Regions from separate parts of the Vibrio sinaloensis genome, predicted to be linked through region 1. Evidence: predicted binding sites of a transcription regulator. Region 1 holds the regulator's gene; the other holds the start of a gene.
What was found. Region 1 encodes MetJ, which represses methionine synthesis genes. Its sites were predicted from a motif close to TTAGACNTNTANANGTCTAA; they were not measured.

Region 1 (6,211 bases):
TCTCGTTGCTTGGCGGAAAAAACTCAAAAGACACATTAATATTGTCAGACAGTTCAGCAATATTCTGATTTAAAGCGTCGATATGACTGGCGTGTGTGTATCCCATCTTACTCTCTCCCTGTGGCAGCCCTGCCAACAAACTAAATATTCAAATCGACGTTTAGACGTCTATATGTCTACAGAATGTATTGAATACGTTTTAAAGTCAACTATGTCAGTATGAATTTTTCTCAAGTTAATAATGAGCAGTTTTCAACTTAGTCGCCAGCCTTAGTTATCGCACTGATGAGCGATAAAAAAGGCGCTAGCTTAATACTAGCGCCCTATATCTAAAGTAGGCTGGAGAGTAGGTTGAGGTCTGATTGGATTGCGCCTGCGGTGACCTCTCGCCCCGCGCCAGGACCACGAATCACCAACGGGTTATCTTTATACCATTTGCTCTCAATCGCAAAGATGTTGTCACAGGGAAGCAGGTTCGCTAGTGCATGCTCTTTGCTGAGTGCCTCCACCCCAACGGTGGCTTTGCCGTTTTTCTCTAGGCGGGCAACATAACGCAGAACTTTGTCTTCACGTTGCGCTTTTTGCAGCCGCTCGGCGAGTAGCTCGCTCAGCAGTTGGCTGTTATCAAAAAACTCATCCAGTGATAACTCAGCCAGTTCATCGGGCACTAGGCTTTCTACTTTAACCGCTTCTGGCTCCAGGGCTAATCCCGACTCACGGGCGAGGATAACCAACTTACGCATTACGTCTGAGCCGTCGAGGTCGCTTCGAGGGTCCGGCTCAGTGAGCCCTTGCTGCCAGGCGAGGTCAACCAGTTCTGCAAAAGGGACGCTGCCGTCATACTGCTGAAACAGCCATGATAAGGTGCCAGAAAAAATACCCGATAAAGCGGTAATATCATCGCCACTCTCACGCAGATCTCTCACCGTATGGTTAATCGGCAGACCTGCACCGACCGTGGCGTTGTACAGCCAGTGGCGATTAATTTTCGCGAACGCATCTTGGACTTGATGGTAGTACTGGCTTGAGGCTGAGCCAGCAACTTTATTGGCAGAAATGAGGTGCATCCCTTGCTCGGCAATCTCTAAATAGCGTCCTGCGAGTTCTTTGCTGGCGGTGACGTCGAGCACGACCAAATCATCATAGCCCTGGATTGCGCCGAGCTTTTCTATCCATTGACCATCTTGGTAACTTACCGCTTCTTCATCAAAATGAGCGCTGACTTGGTTCGGGTCTATCCCTGCGGGATTGAACCAATAGGTTTGGCTATCGATGACGGCAACCAACTCAAAGTTCATGCCGTGGCGCTTTTCGAGTTCGGTCTTTTGCTCGCTAAATAGCGTTAACCAACTTGAGCCGATGTTGCCTTTACCACACAAGGCAATGGCGACGCGCTTTTGCGCTTGAAATAACTGACTATGAATGGCTTTCACCAGAGGGTGAGTCTGAGTCTGACGCAATACCGCGACTAGGCTTAATCCGGACAGCGACTCAGAAATGAACTCGACCGGCGCATTTTTGAGTTGTTGGTAAAAGCCATAGCAGTGATTCGGGTTTTTGGTGACACCAGCGCCGACCGCGGCAACCATGGAGTAACCCTCTTTGAGTTTTAGCTCAGCTTCAAAGGCGACGTCTTGCAGGTGCTCAAGAGCGCCGCCGACGATTTCACTGGTGTAAGCCAAGTTAATTCGATGCTTGTCTGGCTGTGCTTCATAAGTGAGTGGTTCAAGTTGCGCTCGCTTGAGACTAGACAAGACTTCGCGCTCTAGGCGCTCAAAGTTGTGTCCTGCGGCGAAACTGAGTTGAATCAACAGCACCTCATCCAGAGAAGAGATAATTTTGGCTCCGCGTCCTGACGCCAAGACGCGCTCAATACGGGTAGAACCAGACTCGGGTTGATAGCTGCAACGCAAGTGCAGATCCATCGTGCTCTGGGCCACAGGCTGCAGAGTGCGGCTATGCAGTACGGGCGCGGCCAAGCGCGCGAGCTCGCTGGCTTCATCGAGTCTGAGTAGCGGCAGCAAACAAGCGTCGCTGACCAGTCTTGGGTCGGCACTGTATACCCCAGCGACGTCACTCCAGATAGTCACACGGCTCACTTCCGCCAGTGCGCCAATAACGGTAGCGGAATAATCTGAGCCATTACGACCGAGCAGAACCGTATGCCCTTGTGTGTCTCGAGCCATAAAGCCGGTGATCACCACCCGATGATGCGCGTGCTGAATCAGGGCTTCTTTAATCAGCGGGTAAGAGGCACCGAAGTCTACCTCAGGCTGTGTGCCCGATTCCGCGCGTAAAAATGAGCGCGCGTCTTGAGCGACGGCGGCTAATCCGTTTTGATTAAGTAGTGCGGCAAGCAAACGTGAAGACCACACTTCACCATGGCCCAACACCGATGCTTTGTCTGCTTGAGTTAGCGGTGCGGTCAACTCGCCGAGCGTACTGAACTCATCGTGTAGTGTGGCGAGCAGCTGTTGCTGAGCCTCGCCCTCAATCAGTGATTCGATAAGCTCAGACTGATATTGACGTAAAGATTGCAACTCTTCATGGGCGAGGCGGCCATCTTTATGTAACGCTTCGGTGAAGGCGATCAATCTATTGGTGGTTTTGCCTGCGGCAGAGACAACAATCAGATCGTCGCTGTTTGAGTATTGTTTTAAAATGCCCGCAACGCGTTGATAGCAATCTGGGTCAGCGAGGCTGCTGCCACCAAATTTATGCAGTTGGCGAGGAGTCTTAGACATTATTGCGCCTCCTTGACTGTCGCAAAGGCTTGCTTGAGATCGTCAATGAGATCGTCGCTGTCTTCTAAACCCACAGACAGACGCAGCAACAGTTGAGAAATGCCCGCTTCTGCCAAGGCGACGTCACCCATCGCACGGTGAGTCATTGAGGCAGGATGACAAATCAGGCTCTCCACCCCACCGAGAGATTCGGCCAAAGAGAACAGTTCAAGTTGGCCGACAAACGCCTTCAATTGCTCAAAGCTGCCTGCAAACTCAAAGCTCAACATAGAGCCAAAGCCACTTTGTTGCTTTTTGGCAATCTCATGCCCTGGATGCTCGGGCAGGCTAGGGTGATAGATGGTGCCGACCAAAGGCTCGCTTTGCAGATAGTGCAAAATGGCATTGGCACTCTCTTCGTGCGCTTTCATTCTCGCGCCTAAGGTGCGAATGCCACGCAGGGTCATGTAGCTGTCGAAAGGGGTACCCGTGGCGCCCAGGCAGTTGCCCCACCACGCAAGCTCCTCAGCATGTTGCTCTGTTTTGGTGATCACCACACCGCCAATAACATCAGAGTGGCCGTTGATGTACTTAGTCGTCGAATGGATAACAAAATCTGCTCCAAGCTCAAGCGGCTTTTGGAAAACGGGCGTCAAGAAGGTATTGTCGACCGCCACCAGAGCTCCAACTTGATGCGCTTGCTGGCAGACCTGTTCAATGTCCACCACGCGCACTAGAGGGTTGGATGGGGTTTCGAGCAAAACAAGCTTTGGCTTTTGGCTCAATGCATCGGCGAGCGCTTGTGGGTCGGATTGATCGACAAATAGGACTTTGAAGTCCCCTTTATTGGCCCGCGTATTGAATAGACGGTAGGTGCCGCCATAACAGTCGTGAGGAGCGACAATCAAATCCTGAGGCCCCAAGAAAGCCGATACCCAAAGGTTGAGTGCCGAAGTTCCGCAGTTGGTTACCACCGCGCCTTTACCTGATTCGAGCTCGTACAGGGCGGTTTCTAGTAAGCCACGATTAGGATTACCTGAGCGGGTATAGTCATATTTTGGTACTTCCCCAAACGCAGGGAAACCATAGTTCGTCGAGAGATAAATAGGGGGAACAACGGCGTGATGTTGAGTGTCTGACTCGATACCAGTACGTACCGCGATTGTGGCTGGTTTGCGGGTGCTCATAGGTGTTTCCTTTCGAACTATCGTGACTATTTGTGGGGAATACGCTATACCTGAACGGGTAAAAGCAGCGCTTCCTGCTCCATATCTCACCACTTTACTTGTCAAAAATGTGGACGTCAATACTTCTAGACGTCTATATGTCTTTGCTTGTGGACATAAATCCCGCTAAAATTGCGGTTTCTAATTTAAAACACAATTATTTACAAAGGTGCGCAATGGCAGACTGGAATGGCGAATACATTAGCCCATACGCTGAGCATGGAAAGAAAAGTGAACAAGTAAAGAAGATCACTGTTTCTATTCCATTGAAAGTATTAAAGGTTTTAACTGATGAGCGCACGCGTCGTCAGATCAATAACCTACGCCATGCGACCAACAGTGAGTTGCTGTGCGAAGCGTTTTTGCATGCGTATACCGGACAGCCACTACCGACGGATGAAGATTTGCGTAAAGATCGTCCGGATGATATTCCGGCCGAAGTCAAAAAACTGATGACCGAAATGGGCATCGAGTTTGAAGCATTTGATGAATAGAACCCTTGCACCTAATTTTTCGCTTAGCGCCTAATAAAAAAAACCGCTGTATCAAACAGCGGTTTTTATTGCAACTTGTATCTTACTCGCTCATGTAGTTTTCAGGCATTTCGATACGTGCAACACCAGAATCTACTGCTGCTTGAGCCACGGCTTTCGCCACGCGAGGCAGTAGTCGCGGATCCATTGGTTTAGGAATGATGTAATCAGGACCAAAAGAAAGCTTATCAATGCCCGCAGCAGTGAGCACTTCAGCCGGGACCTCTTCTTTGGCTAGTTGACGAATCGCTTCAACGGCGGCAAGTTTCATCTCATCATTAATTTCACTGGCGCGTACATCCAGAGCGCCGCGGAAAATGAATGGGAAACAGAGTACATTGTTGACTTGGTTTGGGTAATCACTGCGACCAGTACCCATGATTAGGTCTTGGCGAACTTGTTGAGCAAGCTCTGGCTTGATTTCTGGATCTGGGTTTGAACAAGCAAATACCACAGGCTTGTATGCCATCAGTGCCAGCGCTTCTGGAGACAGCAGGTTTGGCCCCGATACGCCAAGGAACAAGTCAGCGCCTTCAATTACATCTTCCAGCGTACGTTTATCTGTGTTGTTGGCAAACAGTTGCTTGTACTCATTTAGGTCGTCACGACGGGTGTGAATAACGCCTTTGCGGTCAAGCATGTAAATTTTCTCGCGCATCGCGCCACATTTGATCAGCAGTTCCATACAGGCGACGGCCGCAGCACCTGCCCCCAGACACACGATAGTTGCGTCTTGCAGTTTCTTTCCTTGTAACTCAATCGCATTGAGCATACCTGCTGCGGTGACAATCGCGGTACCATGCTGATCGTCGTGGAAGACCGGCACATCACAACGCTCAATCAGCTGCTTTTCAATCTCAAAACAGTCAGGTGCCTTGATATCTTCGAGGTTGATACCACCAAAGGTGTCGGCAATGTTTGCCACGGTATCGACAAACTCTTCGATAGTGCGGTGTTTCACTTCAATATCAATCGAATCAAGACCTGCAAAGCGCTTAAATAGCAGTGCTTTACCTTCCATCACAGGCTTTGATGCCATTGGGCCTAGATTACCTAAACCAAGAATAGCGGTACCGTTAGAGATCACCGCAACCATGTTGCCTTTTGCTGTGTACTTATAAACGTTATCGACGTTTTGCGCGATTTCACGTACAGGTTCTGCTACACCTGGGCTGTAGGCGAGAGCCAGATCTTTTGCTGTCTCGGCCGGCGTAGTGAGTTCGACCGAAATTTTGCCTGGGGTTGGGTAGGCATGGTAATCCAATGCTTGTTGACGAAATTGTTCTTCAGGGGATAGTGGTTGACGATTGTCATCAGACATAGGTGTGGGTACTCGTTAATAGTTATAAGGAAAGGGGGAACCCATTTTAGAGTAACTAAGTCAAGCTGCATAGGTCAGGATGCGAGCGGAAGCAATAAAAAGTAGTAAAAGTAGGCTGATAAGACCAGATATCAAGAGATATCGCTAGGTCTTGCCGTCATTGGTAACACAATGCACTGATAACGCCGAGATAACCTGATTATAGGCAACAAAAAAGGACGCCTGAGCGTCCTTTTCTTGATTCGATATCTAAGCAGTGATTACTTCTTGCTTGATAGAGCACCGAAACGCTTGTTGAAGCGATCAACACGGCCGCCTGTATCAACGATACGTTGCTTACCAGTGTAGAACGGGTGACATTTGTCACATACGTCTAGGTGGATAGAATCTTTGTCTAGCGTTGAGTTG
Region 2 (6,211 bases), 910 kb from region 1:
ACAAAAACGCCGTCTTTTTGAGGAGTTAGGTTGATTGAGCTCGCGTAAGTCGTATTGATTACTGACAGCGCTACATCATCCAGTGAGCGTGGAAGCTGAGCAGCGTCTAGCTCTACGATAGTGATGTTTTTTGGGTTCTCAACGATATCGCGTACCGTGGCTAGTAGACCCACATTTTCACGTAGCTTGAGTAGACCTTGCTGTTCAAGAAGTAGCAGTGAACGACCTAGGTTGGTCGGATCGTTTGGTACCGCGATACGAGCGCCATCTTGGATCTCGTCCACAGATTGAACTTGCTTAGAGTAACCTGCAATTGGGTAAACAAACGTGTTGCCAGCAATCGTTAGTTTGTAACCACGGTCTGCCACTTGCTGATCTAGATATGGCTTATGTTGGAACGCATTGATATCGATTGAACCATCATCAAGCGCTGCGTTTGGCGTCACGTAATCTGTGAAAGTGACCAGTTCAACATCAAGACCATACTGCTCTTTCGCGACTTTCGCTGCCACTTCTGCTACTTGTGCTTCTGCGCCAGCCATGACACCCACTTTGATTTTGCTGGTGTCTGCCGCTTGCTCACCACAGCCTGCTAGAACGAGTGCCGACGCTGCGGCTGCGATAGTCAAAAGACCTTTAAGACTGAATTTCATCACTATCTCCTTATGAATAAATCTGTGAATTTATAATTTATTGGTTGTTTATCTGTGGTCAACACGACGAACGATCGCATCACCAATGGATTGAATAATTTGTACCAGCACAATCAGCATCACTACCGTTACGGCCATGATCACCACATCATAGCGGTGGAATCCGTAGCGAATTGCCACATCGCCAAGACCGCCGCCACCCACCGTACCTGCCATCGCTGAGTAGCTGACTAGGGTGACCAGTGTAATGGTCACTGAGTTGACTATAGTTGGCATCGCTTCTGGCAGTAGCACTTTGCTGATGATCTGCATCGGCGTCGCGCCCATAGATTGCGCTGCTTCGACTAAGCCGGTAGGCACTTCCAATAGCGCACCCTCAATTAAGCGAGCAACAAATGGGATTGCGCCAATCGTCAGTGGCACAATGGCCGCTGTTGTGCCGATAAAGGTGCCGACCAACAGCTTTGTGACCGGAATGATTGCCACCATCAACACTAAGAAAGGCACAGAGCGTCCAATGTTGACGATAGCGCCAAGCACACTGTTTAACTTGGTGTTTTCTAGCAGACCGCCCTTTTTAGTAGTGTGTAGAATAACCCCGAGAGGAATGCCTACCGCAAAGCCAACAATCCCAGCAACGGCCACCATGTATAGGGTTTCCCAGGTTGCACCGAGCAGCAACTTGCTGTTAAGGCTTAACCACTGTGAAATTTCATTAAAGGACATAACCCAGCACCTCTACTTTTACGTTGTGGTCACGCAGGAACTCAATGGCTGCGTTGTCATCTTGTTCATTACCAAATAGTTCAGCCACCATCATGCCGAACTTGACGCCGCCCGCGTAGTCGAGATCTGAACTTAAAATAGAGACATCGATGTTAAATTTGCGTGCGATTTGAGTCATAAGTGGCGCATCCACGGTTGCGCCGGTGAATTCAAGGCGCACCAGCGGGTAACTGCCTTCAACACGAGTCGGTTGCAGACGTGCTTGGTAATCTTCGGGAATCGATAGATCCAGCGTAGAACGAATAAACTCATGAGCCAGGTCTGTTTTCGGGTGAGCAAATATCTCCCCGACGGTGCCTTTTTCAACCAACTCGCCACCGCCAATGATCGCCACTTGATGACAGATGCTTTTCACAACGTCCATCTCATGGGTAATTAACAGCATGGTGATGTTGAGTTTGCGGTTGATCTCTTTTAGCAGTTCTAAAATCGATTGTGTGGTGGCCGGATCGAGCGCACTGGTCGCTTCATCACACAGCAGAACTTTAGGATCCGATGCGAGTGCACGCGCAATCGCCACACGCTGCTTCTGACCGCCACTTAGGTTTGCTGGGTAGCTTTCGTGTTTGTCGGCCAAACCGACCAGTTTTAGCAGTTCGGTGACTTTGGATTCGATTTGCGTTTTATCTTTACCCGCTAACTCCAGCGGCAGTGCGACGTTGCCAAACACTGTGCGTGAAGAGAGTAAGTTAAAGTGCTGAAAGATCATGCCAATGTTACGACGCGCTTCGCTCAATTGAGATTTGCTCAGTTGAGTAAGGTCGACACCGTCTACCACAATTGAGCCGCTGGTAGGGGCTTCAAGCATGTTTACACAGCGAATAAGGGTACTTTTCCCTGCTCCTGATGAGCCAATAACACCAAAAATGGTTCCCTGAGGAATGGTCAGGTTGATCTCTTTCAAGGCGTGAATCTCCTTATTGCCTTGATAGAAAACCTTATTTACTTGATTAATTTCAATCATTGAGAAACCCGTTATCAGTTTGGATGAGCAGCAGATGATTATGTTGAGCTACATCTCATTTAGTAGAGGATGCTATGGGTTTGTGGTTTTAGTGTCAATAGATATTTTTACGTCTAGACGTCTAAACGTATTTTTCGCTAAAACCAATCGGAATGAGTTAGTCATGAATGACATATAGCGACTGGCTTGATGCCGTCAAGATGGCATATTGAAGTGACTCAGGTATAATCTGAGTAATAAAACTAGTGAAATGAGAAACATATTTTGGCCAAACCCGCAGTCTTTTTAGATCGTGACGGCGTGATTAATGTCGACCACGGTTACGTCCATGATGAACATGACTTTGAGTTTATCGATGGGGTATTTGAAGCCGCTAAACAGTTGAAACAGATGGGTTATCAACTTGTTCTGGTGACTAATCAGTCCGGTATTGCCCGTGGTAAGTTCAGTGAAGATCGCTTTCTGTCTCTGACTCAATGGATGGATTGGAACTTTGTCGACAATGGGGTTGAGTTCGATGGGATTTATTATTGCCCACATCATCCAGAGCATGGGGTTGGTAAATACAAAGAAGATTGCGATTGTCGTAAACCTAAACCCGGTATGTTTTTCTCAGCACGTGATTTTCTAAAGATTGATATGGAAAATTCGGTCATGGTGGGCGACAAAGCAGAAGATCTTATGGCTGCCGAAGCCGCTGGCGTCGGGACCAAAATCTTGGTCCGCACCGGTAAGCCAGTTACCGAGAAAGGCCAGGCCCTTGCCACAGTGGTGCTAGACAGCATTAAAGAAGTCCCTGCTTTTCTAGCGAAATAGTTTGACTATAGAGCCGCCAGTGCGGCTTTTGTTTTGTCTGGAGGTGACTATGCTACGTTTGCTAACCGCATTCGCACTTACGGGGATGCTTATCGGCTGTGCTGATGATCGCGTGGTGAGAGAAGAGGTGTTTCAAGGCGATTTTCTTTTCTATCAATGCGAATCTCAATACACTTTCCAAGTGGCTTATATGCCCAATACCCCAGCGGCATTGTTGCGCACAGAGCGAGGGGATTTTCGTCTTATGCAAGTGGCGTCCGGCTCTGGGACCAAATATATCCTTGATGATCAAACCACCGAAAAACCCAACCCGAACACTCTTTACACTAAGGGCAACCAAGCTCGTCTAGAGGTTGGGCGGCAGGTACACAAAAATTGCCTTACCCAGTAATTGCTTTACTATTGGGGGAAAACGGCGCCACTATGTTGGCGCTATATTTAACAAAATCAGTAGGCTATGACTAAGAAACTCACTATTCTTGATATTGCTCGTTTGTCTGGTGTCGGTAAATCGACTGTCTCGCGCGTGTTGACCAATGACCCTAAAGTCAAGCCTGAAACTCGGGCTAAAGTCGAGCAGGTGATCCAAGAGTCTGGTTATGTACCGTCCAAATCGGCGCAGTCGATGCGGGGCGGCAGTCAGAAAGTGGTTGGTGTGATTATCTCGCGTCTGGACTCTCCATCGGAAAACAAGGCTGTCAGCAGTATGCTCTCAACGCTGTATGCCGCTGGCTACGATGTGGTGATCATGGAGAGTCAGTTTGACCGCTATAAGACCAATGAACACCTAGACGTGTTAAAAAAACGCAGTGTTGATGGTGTTATCGTGTTTGGCTTTAGTGATTTTGACCTCTCTAAGCTTGCCAGTTGGAACAACCACAGTGTGGTGATTGCCATGGATACTCAGCAGGTCTCATCGATCAATTACGATAACAACCAAGTTATCGTTAAAGCGTTGCAATACCTAGAGGGCAAACAGCTTTCTCAAATCGCATTTATCGGCGTTGATCCGAGTGATAAAACCACAGGTCAGGTTCGTTTAGCGGCGTATCTAAACTGGTGTCAGCAAAAAGGGCTAACGCCCAATCATCGCACAGGGCAACTCAGTCATGAGAGTGCCTATCTACTGGTCGACGATGTGCTGACAGACAAAACCCAAGCCATTGTTTGTGCAAGCGATACCCTAGCCTTGGGGGTGATCAAGCGGCTGCAAGAACTCAACCGAGAAGACGTGGTCGTGACCGGGGTGGGGGGCAATGAGCTGCTCTCATTCCTGTTTCCCAAAGTGTTCAGTATTGACCCTGGGTATGCTTTAGCAGGAGAGAAGGCTGCTAAGTTATTGATATCTCAAATTAATGGTGAAATTGACAAGATTCACCTAACCCAAGAACCTATCTCAATTTAAGTCATTATTTTCAAACTGTTTTAAAATTATACTGTGATCTCATTCAATTAATGGGACTGTTCCCATTTTTATCTTTCGATAGATCTGACACTATAATAATCATAAATGGGAATGTTCCCATAAATATAAAAGTAAACCTGTCAGTGTGAACTGAACAAGAATGAGAATCCAATTAGGGTGGACATGGATATGAGTAAGATTGCGAAACAAGAAGTGGAGCGTCTGATTGAGTTAGTCGGTGGACGTGACAACATCGCTAGCGTCAGTCACTGCCTAACGCGACTACGTTTTGTATTGAACCAAACAGATAAAGCGGACCAAAAAGCGCTGGAAGCCTTGCCGATAGTCAAGGGCTGCTTCACCAATGCGGGTCAGTTTCAGGTGGTTATCGGGACTGAAGTCGATGAAGTGTACAAGGTATTGATTGAGCTGTCTGGTAAGAGTGAGGCATCAAAAGACGAAGCCAAGCTCGCAGCACGTCAAAACATGAACTTGCTTGAGCGCGGTATCTCCCATCTTGCTGAAATTTTTGTACCGCTGCTTCCTGCCATCATCACTGGTGGTCTAATCCTAGGCTTCCGCAATGTGATTGGTGACATCAAGATGTTTGATGGCCAATCACTCACAGAAATCAGTCAGTTCTGGGCGACGGTACACAGCTTCTTGTGGCTGATTGGCGAGGCGATTTTCTTCTTCCTACCTGTCGGTGTTTGTTGGTCTACCGTGAAAAAACTGGGCGGAACGCCGATCCTTGGTATTACCTTGGGTGTGACACTGGTTTCGCCACAGTTAATGAACGCTTACTTGATCGGTAAGCAAGCGCCTGAAGTGTGGGACTTCGGTCTGTTTGTGATTGAAAAAGTCGGTTATCAAGCCCAGGTGATCCCGGCAATGCTAGCGGGTATGGCACTGGCGTTTATTGAAACCAACTTGAAGCGAATTGTACCGTCGTACCTTTACTTAGTCGTTGTTCCGTTTGTGTCTATCATCGTCTCTGTGGTACTCGCTCACTCGCTTATCGGTCCATTTGGCCGTGTGTTAGGTGATGGCGTGGCATTTGCGGCGAAAGCAGCAATGACAGGAGATTTTGCCGTCATTGGTTCAATGATCTTTGGTTTCCTCTACGCACCATTAGTGATCACTGGTATCCACCACACGACTAACGCAGTTGACCTACAACTGATGCAAGATTTAGGCGGCACGCCAATCTGGCCTCTGATTGCGCTATCTAATATTGCTCAAGCGTCTGCGGTAGTGGGTATCATTATTATCAGTAAAAAGCATGGTGAGCGTGACATTTCAGTACCTGCCGCTATCTCTGCTTACCTTGGGGTTACTGAGCCTGCCATGTACGGCATTAACCTTAAATACAAGTTCCCGATGTTAAGCGCGATGATTGGTAGTGCCATTGCCGCAGCGATATGTGGAAGTGCGGGTGTGATGGCGAACGGTATCGGCGTCGGTGGTTTGCCAGGTATTCTCTCTATCCAGCCACAGTTTTGGGGAATCTATGCGATTGCCATGCTGGTAGCCATCGCGCTTCCTGCCGCGTTGACTCTGTTCTTCTACAAGCGTGCTCAATCAAAA

Region 2: a site for MetJ is predicted at 2,509-2,528, ahead of metN (methionine ABC transporter ATP-binding protein MetN). Genes of this name have one in related genera too.

Annotation. Positions count from the first base shown of each region.
Region 1 is NZ_CP096199.1:2,763,149-2,769,359, reverse strand. Features, by position in the region: gene metF (methylenetetrahydrofolate reductase) at 1-106, opposite strand, end outside; gene MTO69_RS12630 (bifunctional aspartate kinase/homoserine dehydrogenase II) at 330-2,744, opposite strand; gene MTO69_RS12625 (O-succinylhomoserine (thiol)-lyase) at 2,744-3,910, opposite strand; gene metJ (met regulon transcriptional regulator MetJ) at 4,126-4,443, shown strand; gene MTO69_RS12615 (malic enzyme-like NAD(P)-binding protein) at 4,526-5,803, opposite strand; gene rpmE (50S ribosomal protein L31) at 6,064-6,211, opposite strand, start outside.
Region 2 is NZ_CP096199.1:706,094-712,304, forward strand. Features, by position in the region: gene MTO69_RS03300 (MetQ/NlpA family lipoprotein) at 1-653, opposite strand, end outside; gene MTO69_RS03305 (methionine ABC transporter permease) at 702-1,379, opposite strand; gene metN (methionine ABC transporter ATP-binding protein MetN) at 1,369-2,403, opposite strand; gene gmhB (D-glycero-beta-D-manno-heptose 1,7-bisphosphate 7-phosphatase) at 2,668-3,219, shown strand; gene MTO69_RS03320 (MliC family protein) at 3,269-3,610, shown strand; gene treR (trehalose operon repressor TreR) at 3,677-4,624, shown strand; gene treB (PTS trehalose transporter subunit IIBC) at 4,814-6,211, shown strand, end outside.